Regions from separate parts of the Pseudosulfitobacter pseudonitzschiae genome, predicted to be linked through region 4. Evidence: riboswitches for the same ligand, from Rfam matches in the RefSeq annotation. Region 4 holds a riboswitch; each other region holds the start of a gene.
The links. A riboswitch is a leader RNA that binds a small molecule or an ion and turns the genes downstream of it on or off. The one in region 4 is predicted to bind cobalamin.
Positions count from the first base shown of each region.

Region 1: another riboswitch for cobalamin. It lies ahead of SULPSESMR1_RS13840 (energy-coupling factor ABC transporter permease); the one in region 4 lies ahead of SULPSESMR1_RS04890 (TonB-dependent receptor plug domain-containing protein).
Region 2: another riboswitch for cobalamin. It lies ahead of SULPSESMR1_RS09670 (hypothetical protein); the one in region 4 lies ahead of SULPSESMR1_RS04890 (TonB-dependent receptor plug domain-containing protein).
Region 3: another riboswitch for cobalamin. It lies ahead of nrdH (glutaredoxin-like protein NrdH); the one in region 4 lies ahead of SULPSESMR1_RS04890 (TonB-dependent receptor plug domain-containing protein).

Region 1 is NZ_CP022415.1:2,805,037-2,808,548, reverse strand. Features, by position in the region: partial or broken gene SULPSESMR1_RS13850 (IS3 family transposase) at 47-271, shown strand; gene cobF (precorrin-6A synthase (deacetylating)) at 283-1,050, opposite strand; gene SULPSESMR1_RS13840 (energy-coupling factor ABC transporter permease) at 1,101-1,778, opposite strand; cobalamin riboswitch at 1,835-2,017, opposite strand; gene cobA (uroporphyrinogen-III C-methyltransferase) at 2,060-2,779, opposite strand; gene SULPSESMR1_RS13830 (cobyrinate a,c-diamide synthase) at 2,779-3,512, opposite strand, start outside.
Region 2 is NZ_CP022415.1:1,997,054-2,000,565, reverse strand. Features, by position in the region: gene SULPSESMR1_RS09675 (ATP-dependent helicase) at 1-1,106, shown strand, start outside; cobalamin riboswitch at 1,178-1,374, shown strand; gene SULPSESMR1_RS09670 (hypothetical protein) at 1,482-1,766, shown strand; gene SULPSESMR1_RS09665 (DUF1127 domain-containing protein) at 2,298-2,648, opposite strand; gene SULPSESMR1_RS09660 (Mrp/NBP35 family ATP-binding protein) at 2,761-3,512, shown strand, end outside.
Region 3 is NZ_CP022416.1:286,788-290,299, reverse strand. Features, by position in the region: gene nrdE (class 1b ribonucleoside-diphosphate reductase subunit alpha) at 1-599, opposite strand, end outside; gene nrdI (class Ib ribonucleoside-diphosphate reductase assembly flavoprotein NrdI) at 668-1,084, opposite strand; gene nrdH (glutaredoxin-like protein NrdH) at 1,099-1,320, opposite strand; cobalamin riboswitch at 1,414-1,605, opposite strand; gene SULPSESMR1_RS18970 (Ldh family oxidoreductase) at 1,755-2,810, opposite strand; gene SULPSESMR1_RS18965 (L-idonate 5-dehydrogenase) at 2,821-3,512, opposite strand, start outside.
Region 4 is NZ_CP022415.1:1,014,248-1,017,759, reverse strand. Features, by position in the region: gene cysG (siroheme synthase CysG) at 1-1,185, shown strand, start outside; gene SULPSESMR1_RS04895 (DUF2312 domain-containing protein) at 1,252-1,515, opposite strand; cobalamin riboswitch at 1,662-1,865, shown strand; gene SULPSESMR1_RS04890 (TonB-dependent receptor plug domain-containing protein) at 2,003-3,512, shown strand, end outside.

The DNA.
Region 1 (3,512 bases), 1.8 Mb from region 4:
GATGCCGCTCCTTTGATAGTATTTGCTGCAACAAAGGAGACGAACTATGGGACTGAAGCGGACGAATGAATTCCTGCAAGATGCGGTGCGCGTCGCGCTGACCTATGGGCCGAAGCGAAAGCAGGTGGCTGATGATCTCGGTGTCGGCATGTCGACGCTGAACAAGTGGATCACCATATATCGAGACACGGACGTGGTGTCAAAAGAGGATATGTGCCTCGTCCAAGAGAATGACCGGCGTTGGCGAGAGAACCCTCTTTTCAAGGAGGAGACCCCTTCCCATTACGCTGCGTTCTGAACGTAATCCCTTCGCAAAATATAAATATCCATAATCCACCCGTGTTCATTTCTAGCGAGTTGACGGGTGGAAATGATCCGATCTGCTACATCCTGTACTAAGCCATGATCTAGTATTTGTTCTTCCATGCCCAGAAATGCACCCCACCAGATCATCAGCCCTTCAGGCGGCAGACGGGTAAAGCTGCACTCCCCGTCCAGCATGACAACGACCGTCTCAGCTCCCTCTGGCCAGCCCGCGTTGCGCAAACGGCGCCCTGTGGTGATAGCCACAACGCCATTGATGGTGTTCAAAGGCAGAGTATGGGCTGCTGTGAGCGCTTGAATGGCACTAATCCCCGGCACCACACGCACCGACGGCTGCGGTGCCAACCGGGCTGCGATCCGGATTGTGCTGTCGTATAGGGCAGGATCGCCCCACACGAGCATGGCAACCGGCCCGGACACTTGTGTGCTCGCCAGAGCCGCCTGCCAACGTCGTGCGATATCGTCATGCCATGCGTCGACGCCGTCTAGATAAGGCTGTTCAAGGTCGCGCACCGGGTATTCAAAGCCGATCACCTTCGCCGTTGTATCACTGGCAGCGATAATTCGGTGACGAATCTCGGCAAGGTCGGTCTTCCCGTCCCCTTTTTGCGGGACGAGGATGATAGCAGCATCCTTTAACGCCTGCGCGCCCTCAGCCGTAAGGTGGCCCAGACTACCTGTCCCGATACCAATCAGCCACAGATCTTTGAGCATATCGTTATCCATAAAAAAATCCGGGCCCATTGCCGGACCCGGAAGTGCTTGATTCTATTCAGTTATGCGGCGTAATAAAGGCGATCGGTAAAAATTCCCCACCCTTTGCCCTTATGCAGGGTCTTGGCGGCCGCCAGCACAGCCAGATCGACAAGCGGTTCGACCAGAATAACCAGCATATAGGCCGCGCCAAAGGTCCAGACGGCATTTAGATTGTCCGCGCCTGCGCCTTGGCCGTAGATTGCCCAGAAGGCGACCCAAGCCACGATACCGCCCTGATAGACACCCGACATTTTCAGCACATGGGTATACGACAGATCCACATAGGCCGTGTCCTTTGGAACAACCCGTCCGGCCAGTGCGTCGATGGCAAACAGCGGCACCAGCAGTGTGGTGACGTTTACGAAATACATCGGCAGGTCGGTCGGGGCAAAGAACATGCCCTGGACCAGCAGGCCAAGCGCCAGACCGATGGCAGACGGGGCAGCCCCCAGCAGCAAGAACAGCGTGGTGCCCAGTATCAGGTGAACTTCGGATACACCCACCGCGAAATGTGGAAGGACCTCGAAGAAGACGAACACGCCGGCGGTGGCAAGCACCGTGCGGATGACAAAGGTTGGAAGGTCGTTTCGGGCCAAATCCGCAGCGACAAGTTTCGCGGAATAACCGGCTGCAGCCGCTGCCGTTCCATAGGCAAAGACCATTTTGGCGCCATCTACGACGCCGGGTTCGATATGCATTATAACCGTCCTTATGTGGCCGCCCCTCCGGCGGCGATGGATATGTAATAGGCACTAGGCCCTGTGGTTTTACGGCAGGTCTCCTGACTTGCGGGTCGGGGCGCTTGGGACCTTCCCAGCCGGGTGGCCAGTGGTGTTTCCCGCGCGCTCGCCGCTTACAGTTGCGGGGGCAGTCCAAGCGTTTCACTTGGTTCCCTTTTAAGTCGCTGTTACGCGACACCGTGCGCTGATCCTAGGACAGTTGCGCACTCGCGGCAACGATAAATCCCTTGTCCCAAAGGTTAAAACACGGCCAGTGGACCATAAAGCACCAGCGCGGGTGCATCCGAGATTGTGTTTTCCAGCCTGTCGGCCAAGGCAGCGATGCTGCAGCGTGTCAGGCGTTGTTGTGGCCCCGATACATCCTCAGCCAGAAGGGCGGGCGTGTCGGCGGACAGTCCGTGCGCGTTCAGCAGGCGGTAGAGTTCGGGAAAGGTGCGTTTACCCATAAAAACAACGGTTGTCGCTGTCGGATCGGTCAGGGCGGGCAGGTTCAGATCCTGCGGAAGCTGTCCGCTGATGTCATGGCCCGTGACGAATTGCACACGCCGCGCGGTCAGTCTGCGGGTCAGGGGAATGCCCGCTGCGGCAGCGGCGGCTATGGCTGAGGGCACGCCCGGAATAATCTCATAGGGGATGCCCGCCTCGCGCAGGGCCCCCAGTTCTTCCTCAAGCCTGCCAAAGATTCCACTATCGCCGGATTTCAGCCGCACGACACGCTGGTCAGTTTGTGCATATTCCAGCAACAACCGGCTGACATGATCCTGTTTGGGCGAGGCGCGCCCCGCCCGTTTGCCCACGCTCACCAGATCGGCACCGGCGCGTGCATGTGCCAGTATCGGACCCGATGACAAATCGTCGAACAGCACGGCATCCGCCTGTTTCAGCCGGTTCACGGCTTTTAGCGTCAGGAGTTCGGGGTCTCCCGGACCTGAGCCGACAAAACTGACAAAACCTGCCATCAATCCTGCTCCGCCGTCACAAGGTGGAAAAACGTACCCGTCACAGTACCTCGGCACGATCCGGTTTCGGGGACCGGAACGCCGTCGGCATCGGCCACATCGGCAAGCGGTGTGTCGGGCTGTTCGATGATGGTCGAGTAGTGGAATTCGTGCCCGCGCAAACGCGCACCCTTCGCATGTCCCGCCATGGCGGCACGCAGGGTGGCCTGACGGTATCCAAGGTGAAATTTGCGGGTTTCGTAGCTGCTGACAAGACCCAGCAGGCCTGCCATCCGGTGCCGGTTGCCTTCCTTGTCGATCAACGCCTGACCCAGCGCCATATAGCCGCCGCACTCGCCATGCACGGGCCGCGTTCTGGCGTGTTCGCGCAATCCTTTGGCAAAGGTTTGTGCTGCGGCCAGACGGCCCGCGTGCAGTTCGGGATAACCGCCGGGCAACCACACAAGATCGGGATGTTCTGCCGCCTGCACCAGCCCCAGATGGCGTTCGGGCAGTGTCAGATCACCCTGTCGGGGCAGCGCGCCGAACACGGTTAGCCCTGCCTTTTCCATACCCAGCCGTGCCAGCCGTTCGTGCCGCGCCGAGGCGACCCGATTGAGGATGACACCCGCAAAGGGCAGGTCGGGATTGTAAAGTTTGAACCCCAAGGTCACAGCCGCCGCCGATTGTGCCTGTCCGCTGACATCCACCACCAGCACAACGGGCCATCCCATCAACGCGGCGGTTTCTGCGC
Region 2 (3,512 bases), 980 kb from region 4:
AGCGGATCGTGAACACCCCCAAGCGCGGACTGGGCGACAAGGCACAGCAGACCATCCAGATCACCGCGCGCGCCAACGGCGTCAACCTGGTCGAAGGGGCGCGGCTGGCGGTCGAGCAGGGGTTGATCAAGGGCAAGGGCGGGACCGAGCTCCGCAAGCTGGTCGAGGGGATCGACCGTTGGTCTGCCATGATGCGCGCCAGTGGCACCCGGATCATGGACGACGACGACAGCGTGGTGGACACGGAAACCGACACGCCGCCCGACTACAACCATATCGAACTGGCCGAAATCATCCTCGACGACAGCGGCTATACCGCCCACTGGCAGAACGACAAGACGCCCGAAGCGGCGGGGCGTCTGGAAAACCTCAAGGAACTGATCAACCAGCTGCACAACTTCGAGAACCTTCAGGGGTTTCTGGAACACGTCAGCCTGATCATGGACAACGAACAAGAGGGCGAGGGCGCCAAGGTCAGCATAATGACCCTGCACGCGGCCAAAGGTCTTGAATTCCCGATGGTCTTTCTGCCGGGTTGGGAGGACGGTCTGTTCCCCTCGCAACGCTCGATGGACGAAAGCGGGGTCAAGGGACTGGAGGAAGAGCGCCGCCTTGCCTATGTCGGCATCACCCGTGCCGAAGAAGTCTGCACAATTTCCTTCGTGTCCAACCGGTTCGTCTTTGGGCAATGGCAATCGGCGCTGCCGTCACGGTTCATCGACGAATTGCCATCGGATCACGTGGACGTTCTGACCCCGCCGGGCCTGCACGGTGGCAACTACGGCGCTGCCGGTATGGCGGGTGTCAAATCCCGTCTGCACGAGGCCGCAGCCGAGGCGAACGTCTATAATTCGCCCGGATGGCGGCGGTTGCAGGCGCGCAGCCAGGACCGGTCGGTCAGCCAGCCACGCGAAACCCGCAACACCACAATCGACGCCAGTGCGGTCAGCAGCTTTACCGTGGGCGAACGGGTATTCCATCAAAAGTTCGGCTATGGCGCGGTGGTGGGGATCGAGGGCGACAAGCTGGAGATCGACTTTGAAAAGGCGGGAACCAAGAAGGTCGTGTCGAAATTCATCACCGGCACGGACGACATTCCGTTTTGATCCCTGCCTGCGGGCGCGTCTGAAATGATCGCCCGCAACCGCCTTTGCGCTTGCTGTGCGCAGGCCGCCCGCCTAGTCTGAACATCCAAGGTGCCGCCCACGGGCGGAGAATTGGGAAGCCGGTGAAATGCCGGCGCTGCCCCCGCAACGGTGAGGGTGGGATGTGATTGGCAATACCACTGGGGAATACCCTTCGGGAAGGTGTCAGTCGCGGGCCGCAAGGCCACCCGCCCCAAGCCCGGAAACCAGCCTTGGATGTACGTGAATCGCGGGTGGCGATGGAAGCGGCTGTGTACGGGCGCGTCCCCGTGCTGCCCTTCCTAAGCTGTCCGCACAACTCAATACGTCACGGGGCGTGGCGGGAAAGGGCGACAGATGTTTTCAAGGATCGTGGCAGGGCTTGCCGATCTGGATAATGCCGGTTGTGGTGCCACCTCTGACGGGGCTGCCGCGGCACGGGCGGGGTTTCTGGAATGGGTGTTTACCCTGCCGCAAGATGTGCGGCCCGGACAAGCGGCGCGTGACGTGCTGGCCGGTTGGGATGATGACAATCCCGGCCCTGCAGTCAGCGCATTTCTGGACCACATCCATGCGGCAACACGCTATGTGCCTACGCCTCATCGGCGTGGCGGTGCTGCGGGTCGGCGGCAGATGCACTGACGCTGCCCGCGCGCGTTTCGACGATAAAACCGGCAATACATAAAAAAACGGCGGCCCCGGGAGGATGGGACCGCCGCCTTTGCAATTGTCGGGACCAGGGAGGAGGAGAGGCCCGACAATTATAGGGTGCGACGACACCTGGGAGGAGGGACCGCCGCGCTGTTTCACCACCGGGCCAGGGAGGAGGAGAGGCCAGGTGGCGATCTATATCCCCGTTTGATCGGGGTAGAAGGTGCGACGACACCTGGGAGGAGGGGCCGCCGCCTTGTTCACCACCAGGTCAGGGAGGAGGAAAGACCCGAATGGCGATCTGTGCCCCCGTTTGACCGGGGTATCTTGTGCGGCGACACCTGAGGGAGGAGCGGTGTCGCCGCGTTAGTCACTGCGCAGGTCAGGGAGGAGGAGAGACCCTGCAGCGATGTCGTATCCCCGTTTGATCGGGGAAAAAGTGCGGCGGCATCAGGGAGGAGGAGAGATACCGCCGCGTTGTGACGGACATTTCCGGGAGGAGGTGGAAATGTCCGAACTCTATTATTTGTCGCCGTAGGCTGCTTCTGTCGCAATCCGGCGGATGTGTGAGCGGTGCAGGCCGAGATCAGCGAGATCGCGATCACCCAAGCTTGCCAGCTCGTTAAATGTTTTGCGGTAGACAGCGCGTTTTGCCTGGCGTTCAGCTGCGGCGTCCAGAATGCGGGCAGTTGTTGCCAGCAGGCGCTCGGTCAAGCTGCTGTATGTTGTTGCGGTCTGATTCAGGTAGGCCATGTTCTTCGGTGCCTCGGATGTGTGTTTGATGTTCGTTTGCGTTCGTCTTGCAATGAATTTAGCGTAATGCTGCGCTTGCACAATAGACGTATCAACAATGCTGCCATGCAGCAAATGCATAGGGAACGCTGACCTATTTTTGCAAACTGCCCAAGGCTTGTGCAGGTCTGCCGATAGGGGTTGCACATGCGGCCCCAAGTGCCACAACAATGGCTCCGAACAGAGGTTACACATGACACTTACTCCCGATCTGATTTCCGCCGCGCTGAAACGAGTCGCCCTGCCTGATGGTGGCGACCTCGTCAGCAACGATTTGATTCGTGCCATCCAGATCGACGGAAGCGCCGTGCGCTTTGTCATCGAGGCACCGACACCCGAGGCCGCACAAGCGATGGGCCCTGTGCGCGATGCAGCCCAGGCCGCTGTGGCCGCCGTGCCGGGAGTAGAAAGCGTGCAAGTGGCGCTCACCGCCCACGGACCTGCTGCAAAACCGTCCACACCGCCACCCAGCCTGAAAATCGGGGGTCACCCCAAACCGCAGGCCGGTCCGACAAAACCCTCCGGCGTCCAGCGTATTCTGGCCATCGGCTCGGGCAAAGGCGGCGTCGGAAAATCCACCATCTCATCGAACCTGGCCGTGGCGCTGGCCAAACAGGGCCGCAAGGTTGGCCTGCTGGACGCGGATATCTACGGCCCTTCGCAGCCGCGCATGATGGGGGTAAACAAACGCCCCGCATCGCCCGACGGCAAAACCATCATTCCGTTGCACGCACATGGCGTCACTCTGATGTCCATCGGTTTCATGATGGAAGAGGGCAAGGCCGTCGTCTGGCGCGGTCCGATGCTGATGGGGGCCTTGCAGCAAATGCTGGGGCAGGTGCAATGGGGCGAGTTGGACGTGCTGATTGTCGATCTGCCACCCGGCACCGGCGATGTGCAACTGACCCTGTGTACCAAATCCGAACTGACCGGTGCCATCGTGGT
Region 3 (3,512 bases), on a different replicon from region 4:
ATCGGCGCGCCGTGTTCGCGGATATTCGTCAGCATCAACGCTACGCCACCACCGCGCTTCGACAGTTGCAGCGCCGAATTGATCCCGCGCCCGATGCTTTCCATATTGTCCTCAAGCCGCAGCAGAAAACACGAAATCAGCTCGCCGCGCTGCGCCTTGCCCGCGTTCAGAAACGTCGGCGTCGCGGGTTGGAAACGCCCGTCGATAATCTCTTCCATCAAACGCATGGCATCGTCTTCACTGCCACGCGCCAAGGCCAGCGCCACCATCACCACACGGTCCTCGAACCGTTCAAGGTACCGTTTTCCGTCCAGCGTTTTCAGCGTGTAGCTGGTGTAATATTTGAACGCGCCCAGAAACGTCGAAAAGCGGAACTTCTTGGCAAAGGCCGCCGCCCAGATGCGGTGCAAGAACGGACGGTCATATTGGGTCAGCACGCTGTCTTCGTAGAACCCTTCGGCCACCAGATAATCCAGCTTTTCGTCCAGCGAATGAAAGAACACGGTGTTCTGGTTCACATGCTGCAAGAAATACTGCCGCGCGGCCATGCGGTCGGCGTCAAACCGGATGTGCCCGTTGTCGTCGTACAGGTTCAGCATCGCGTTCAGCGCGTGATAATCCAGCCCCTGCCATTCCAAAGGCACCGCCCGTGCGGGCGCGCTGTCGGTCAGCTCGCGGTCGAGAGTTGCGTTTTCCAAAACCTGTCCAATCCATGTGTCACGCGGTCGACATCCCCGTCGGTTCCCGCCAGTTCAAAACGATACAGCACCGGCACCGCGCATTTGGCGGCGATCACATCACCGGCCATTGCATAGGTGGCACCGAAATTCCGGTTGCCCGAGGCGATAACCCCGCGCAACAGCGCACGATTGTGTGCGATATTCAAAAAGCGGATCACCTGTTTGGGCACCGCACCCCGCCCCTGCCCGTCGGCAAAGGTGGGTGTGACCAGCACAAAGGGGCCGTCGGACACAGGCATCGCATCCGCGTCATCCACCGGAATCCGCAGGGCCGCCAGCCCCGTGCGATCAATAAAACGACGCGTGTTTTCGGACCGCGACGAGAAATAGATCAGTCCCCCCACCGGCTCCGCCTGCCCTAGATCATTGCGCTGATTTTGTCGGGGCGGAAACCGGCCCAATGATCGTCGCCGGCCACAACCACAGGTGCCTGCCGGTAACCCAGCCCTTGCACCACTTCCATCGCGGCGGCGTCTTCGGTCAGGTCGATCACGGAAAACGCAATCCCCCGCGCCTCAAGCGCTCGGGTGGTGGCGGTGCATTGAACGCAGGCCGGTTTGGAATAGACGGTGATGGTCATTTGGCTGTCCCTTTGTGGTTTAAACCCGAACGGAGGGGACACGAAAACAGACACCTTCGTGCCCGATTGCGCGTCCGGGCCCTCCGCCACGGCGTCATCTTTCATGCTTTGGCAGGTCTCCTGACTTGCGGCTCGAACGTCTTGGCCCGCCTTCCCGATGCGGCTGCACCAGTGGTATCGGACGTCGACTTGCCGCTTACAGTTGCGGGGGCAGCGCCGGATTTTAACCGGCTTCCCTTTTCACCGACGAGATGAATCGCCGGAACCAAAGCAACATCATTTTGGGTGTCATGGGGGGCAGATGTCAACATGTAGATACCCGCGCGCCGCGAATTACCTGTGGACAAAATTTAAAGGGCCGCTTTTTCAGCCGCTCTTGTCGCTTTCTATTCTCGTGGGTACGGGGCTTTTGCAGCCTGATCCGTCAAAGGGCCTCAGCACATCGACGGCATTGACACGCCATATTCTGCGGCGCTTTGTTCAAGGCGCGCAAAGACTTCTTGTGGCAAGCGCACTGTGCCCCCTTGGGCTGCTTTCAGCGCCGCGCTGGCGCGGTCGCCGGGAACGCGGACGGGGCGGGCAGCGTCAAGCGGGCGGTTTGCGCGGCAAAGATCGTTCAGGTGCGAAACCTCGCGTTCAAACGCCTCTTTTCCGGCAAATGCTTCGGGGTCCATGACCTGCAAAAACACATTGCCGCCCCAACGTTCGGGTTCTTCGGCGCGACCGTGGCCCGACAATCCCTGCGACAGCATCTCGACCATCAACGCCAGACCAAAGCCCTTATGACCATGATCGCTGCCCCCCACCGGCTGGATGCTGCCGCGCAGATCGGCGTTGATCACATTGGGATCGGTCGTGGCATTGCCCGCCGCATCCAGCATCCAAGGATGGGCGAATTGGACGCCGGTGTTGATCAGCTCGCGCACTTTGGACACCGTGGTGATCGACGCGCAGGTGTCGATCAGAACCGGATGCTCGCGCGATGGATAACCGATGGCCCAAGGGTTCGGCGTCAGCAGCGGTTCGGTCCCGCCATAGGGGGCCACCCATTTGCCTGACGGATCAGAGGTGGCGATATAGCACACAAAACCGCGATCTGCCGCAATGCGCGTCAGCGTCGACAGACACCCGATATGGTGCGCGCGCCGCATCGACAGGGCCGCCATCCCGAACTCGGTCGCGCGCGCCATGCACACATCCAGTGCCTGCTGCATCAGCCAGTGACCGGGCAGATAGGTGCCATCCCAAACCATCGTCACTTTGCGGTCTTGCACCACCTCATAGCTGCCCTCCGAGGTCATCATCCCCGCCTTCAGCTCGGGCAGGTAATAGGGCACCATCGACGTGCCGTGCGTGGTCACGCCCAACTCATCGGTCTGCACCAACAATTCGGCGACCACTTCGGCTTTGGCCGGTTCCAGCCCCGCATTGGTCAGCAGGGTCAGGGCCAGATTGAAAAGATCGTCACGTTTGAATGTCGCTGTGTTCATATCGGTGCCCTTATGTGTTGGAAAAGCTGAGTTGAACTTTCACCGCGCCAGACCGGTTTCCAGCCGCCTCAAAGGCTTCGATGGCGCGGTCCAGCGGATAGGTGCCGGTGATGATCGGCGTGACGTCGATGCGCTGCTCCGAGATCATGTTAACCGCATCGGCAAATTCGGTGTCGAACCGCTGGGTGCCGCAATACGAGATTTCCTTGCCCACAAGCATGTTCAGCGGCACCGGAACGTCACCCGAAACACCAACTTGCACCAAACGCCCCTGCGGGCGCAGGCAGGTGATCGCGGATTTGATCGCGGGGGCCGCGGCCGAGCATTCAAAGGCTACGTCGAAATACCCTTTGCCCTCGGCATAGACATCCAGATCGGCGGCGTTGGTGGCCACGTTCACGGTGCGCGTGGCACCCATGCGGCGGGCAACCTCCAGCGTAAAGTCTTGCAGGTCGGTCACAACAACCTCGGCGGCACCGGCCTCGATTGCAACAGCGGCGCAAAGCGTGCCGATTGGCCCCGCCCCTGTCACCAGCACGCGCGCGTCCTGCAAATCACCGGCGCGGTTGCGTGCGTGCAGACAAACGGCCAGCGGCTCGGCGCAGGCGGCTTCGTTCAGGCTGACGCCAACACCAACCGGCACACATTGGCGTGCTTCGACCACGATATGATCGCGGAAAAGCCCCTGTTCATGCGGCATCC
Region 4 (3,512 bases):
ACCCCGCGCAGTTTTGCCGACGCCGCACTGGTGTTCATCGCCACGGGCTGCCCCGGACTGGATGCGGCCCTGCATGCGCTGGCCAAACAGGCGGACGCGCAGGTCAACGTCGTTGACCAGCCGTCCTTGTGCGACATGACCACACCATCACTGGTCGACCGCGATCCCGTGGTCGTGGCAATCGGCACCGAAGGAACGGCGCCCGTGCTGGCCCGCCGGATCAAGACCGAAGTCGAACAGATGCTGGACCCGCGCCTTGGCACCTTTGCCGCACTAGCGGGCCGTTTGCGCGGCGCGGTGGCCGCACAGATCCCGAAAACCGACCGCCGCGCCTTTTGGCGTTGGGCCTTTGCCGACGCCCCTTGGCAATTGCACAAAACCGGACAGGAACGCGCCGCTGCCGACCTGCTGAAGCAGACGGTTTCCACACGCGACGTGCCTGCGCAGCAAGGCCATATCGCACTGGTCGGCGCAGGCCCCGGTGCACGCGATCTGCTAACCTTGCGCGCCGTTCAACGCCTGCAAGAGGCCGACGTGATCTTTTATGATCGGCTTGTCGATCCACAGGTGCTGGAACTGGCCCGCCGCGACGCCGAGCGCGTTTTTGTCGGCAAAACCGTGGGCGCGCACCTGTGGCCGCAAGACCGGATTTGCGCGCTGATCGTTGCCGAAGCAGCCAAAGGCCGCCGCGTTGTGCGTCTGAAATCCGGTGATCCAGGCATATTCGGCCGCGCGACCGAGGAACTTAATGCCGCCCGTGTTGCACATATTCCGGTCGAAGTTGTACCGGGTGTGACTGCGGCGAGTGCAGCGGCGGCAATCATGGGTCAATCGCTGACGGAACGCAGACAGACCGATACACTGGTCCTGACCACCGGACGCCACTGCGAAGACGATGACGAAACGACAGACTGGGCGCGCCACGCTCTGCCGGGCACAACTTTGGTGTTCTACATGGGCGTGGGGGCTGCGCAGAAAATCCGACACTCTTTGCTGGCACAGGGCATCGCGCGCAGAACAAAAATCACCATCGCCGCAGATGTCAGCAAATCAAACCAGCGTATCGTGTCCACGACGCTCGCCGATCTGCCAGAGGATCTGGACCAGAGCGGTATTACCGGCAATGCGCTGGTGATGCTGCGGATTGCATCCCAGCCCGCACAGGCGATCGCTCAAATCGCATGACTGCGACAAGCGATACTGGCAACAGGGCAAGGGCGTGCAGGGCGCAACTGCGCCCCGCGACTTGCGTCAGGACATTCCCAGCGCTTCTTTGTACATCTCAAGAACCGCTTCTTCTTCGGCAATGTCGTCAGGCTCGCGCTTGCGCAGGGCGATGACCTTGCGGATCACCTTGGTGTCGTAACCGCGCCCTTTGGCTTCGGCCATCACCTCTTTTTGCTGCTCGGCAATATCTTTTTTCTCGGCGTCCAGACGTTCGATCCGCTCGATGAACTGGCGCAGTTCGTCTGCTGTTACGCGGTAGCTGTCGGGGTTGGTGGCAGTGTCGGTCATGGGGCGCGTCCTTCATTCGGGGCCAATCGGGGCTTGTCTGGCAAGACCCAACCGTTATCGTCCCGACTTGCCGCCTGCAAGACAACTTTGACGCACCACTCTGCCGCAAGGTCGTTTTCGCGTCTTGATCGGCAGCGATGCACAGGCTAAGCCACCCCTACTTTGGTTCGGCGGGGTAACCCGTCGTTAAAGGGAACGCGGTGCGGGAAACCATCCCCAAATCCGTGACTGCCCCCGCAACTGTAAGCGGTGAGCGCGACCGTCATATGCCACTGGGGGGTCACCCTCGGGAAGGCACGGCCCCGCATCGACCCGCAAGTCAGGAGACCTGCCAAAGCGATCACCCGGATACGAACGCGGGGGGCGTGCGTGTCGGCGGCCTGACCGCTTTGGTGGCGTTTCACCGGCGGAAGGCGCTTCAACCTTTCCCATTCCGACGACCAAGGGCCGCCCGCAACAGGCCCGTCCGTAAGGGGACACGACTTTTATGAAACACCTGCTTGCTTCGGCATCCGTACTGGCACTGGCCACCCTGCCACGCGCCGCAATCGCCCAAGACGATGCTTTTGATCTGGGCACCATCACGGTATCGGCCAGCCAGACGCCGGTCGAGACTTCGCGCACCGGCACCGTGGTCGAGATTGTCGATCAGGAGACGATCGAGAACAGCACAAGTATTCGCGTGGCCGATACGCTGGACACACTGCCGGGCATTTCGCTGTCAGGCAACGGCGGTTTGGGCACCGCGTCGACATTGCGCATTCGCGGGCTGCCTGCGCGCTATGTACCCGTATATATCGACGGCATCGATATGACAGACCCCTCCGGCACGCAAACCTCCTTTGGTTTCGGGCCACTCACCACTGCAGGCATCGGCAGCATCGAAGTGTTGAAAGGGTCCCAATCGGCGCTTTACGGCTCCGAAGCGATTGGCGGGGTCATCAATATCTCGACCCTGCGCGCGACGGAGAACGGCACACAGTTGCGCTACAACTTCGAGGCAGGCAGCTATAACACCTTTGCCAGCAGCTTTGGCGTGGCAACCAAATCAGATCGCGGCGAACTGGCCTTTACCATCAGCCATGTCAGCACCGACGGATTTTCAGCCGCAGATGAAAACGACGGCAATACCGAAGCAGACGGATACAAGGGCACAACGCTGATCCTGACGGGGGCCTATCAGGCGACCGAACAGGTGAAGCTGGGCTTTGCGCTGAATTATATCGACAGCGAAACCGATCAGGACGGTTTTCCGGCGCCCGCCTTTACTCTGACTGATACAGCAAATCAGGAATTTGCCACCCGCTTGGGGGCACGGATCTATGCCGAGATCGAGTCAGGTGCAGTCGATCACACCCTGTCGCTGGCCTATTCCGAGATCAACCGCGATTACCCCGTCGGTACCACCAACGCATTCAGCGGCGAACGCACCGAGCTTTCGTACAAGGGCGTCACGCAGGCGGGTGCGGTCGATCTGGCCTTTGGTGCCAGCTATTCCGAAGAAAAATTCGCAGCCGACGCAGTGACCGGCACCTACCGGATCGCCTCGGTCTTTGGCGAGGCGCAATATGCCGTGTCCAATGACATCGACCTCAGCTTTGCGCTGCGCCACGATGACCATTCGACCTTTGGCGGATTCACAACCGGCCGGCTGGCGGCGAACTGGCGCGTCTCCGCAAACACCACATTGCGTGCGGCCATCGGGACGGGTTTCCGCGCGCCATCGCTGTATGAACTGTTTGGCCCCTTCGGAAGCCCTACGCTGGAACAAGAAGAAAGCCGCAGCGCCGAATTCGGCGTCGAACACCGTTTTGTCAACAACGCCGTGGTCAAGGCAACGGTCTTTTACACCGAGATCGACAACCTGATCGATTTCGCGGGCGCCGGTTATACTCAGGTTCCGGGCACCTCGACATCCAAAGGGGTCGAACTGTCGGGCCGGGTTGCACTGGGTGCGGGGACCGATCTGTTCGGGTCCTACACCTTTACCGACGCCA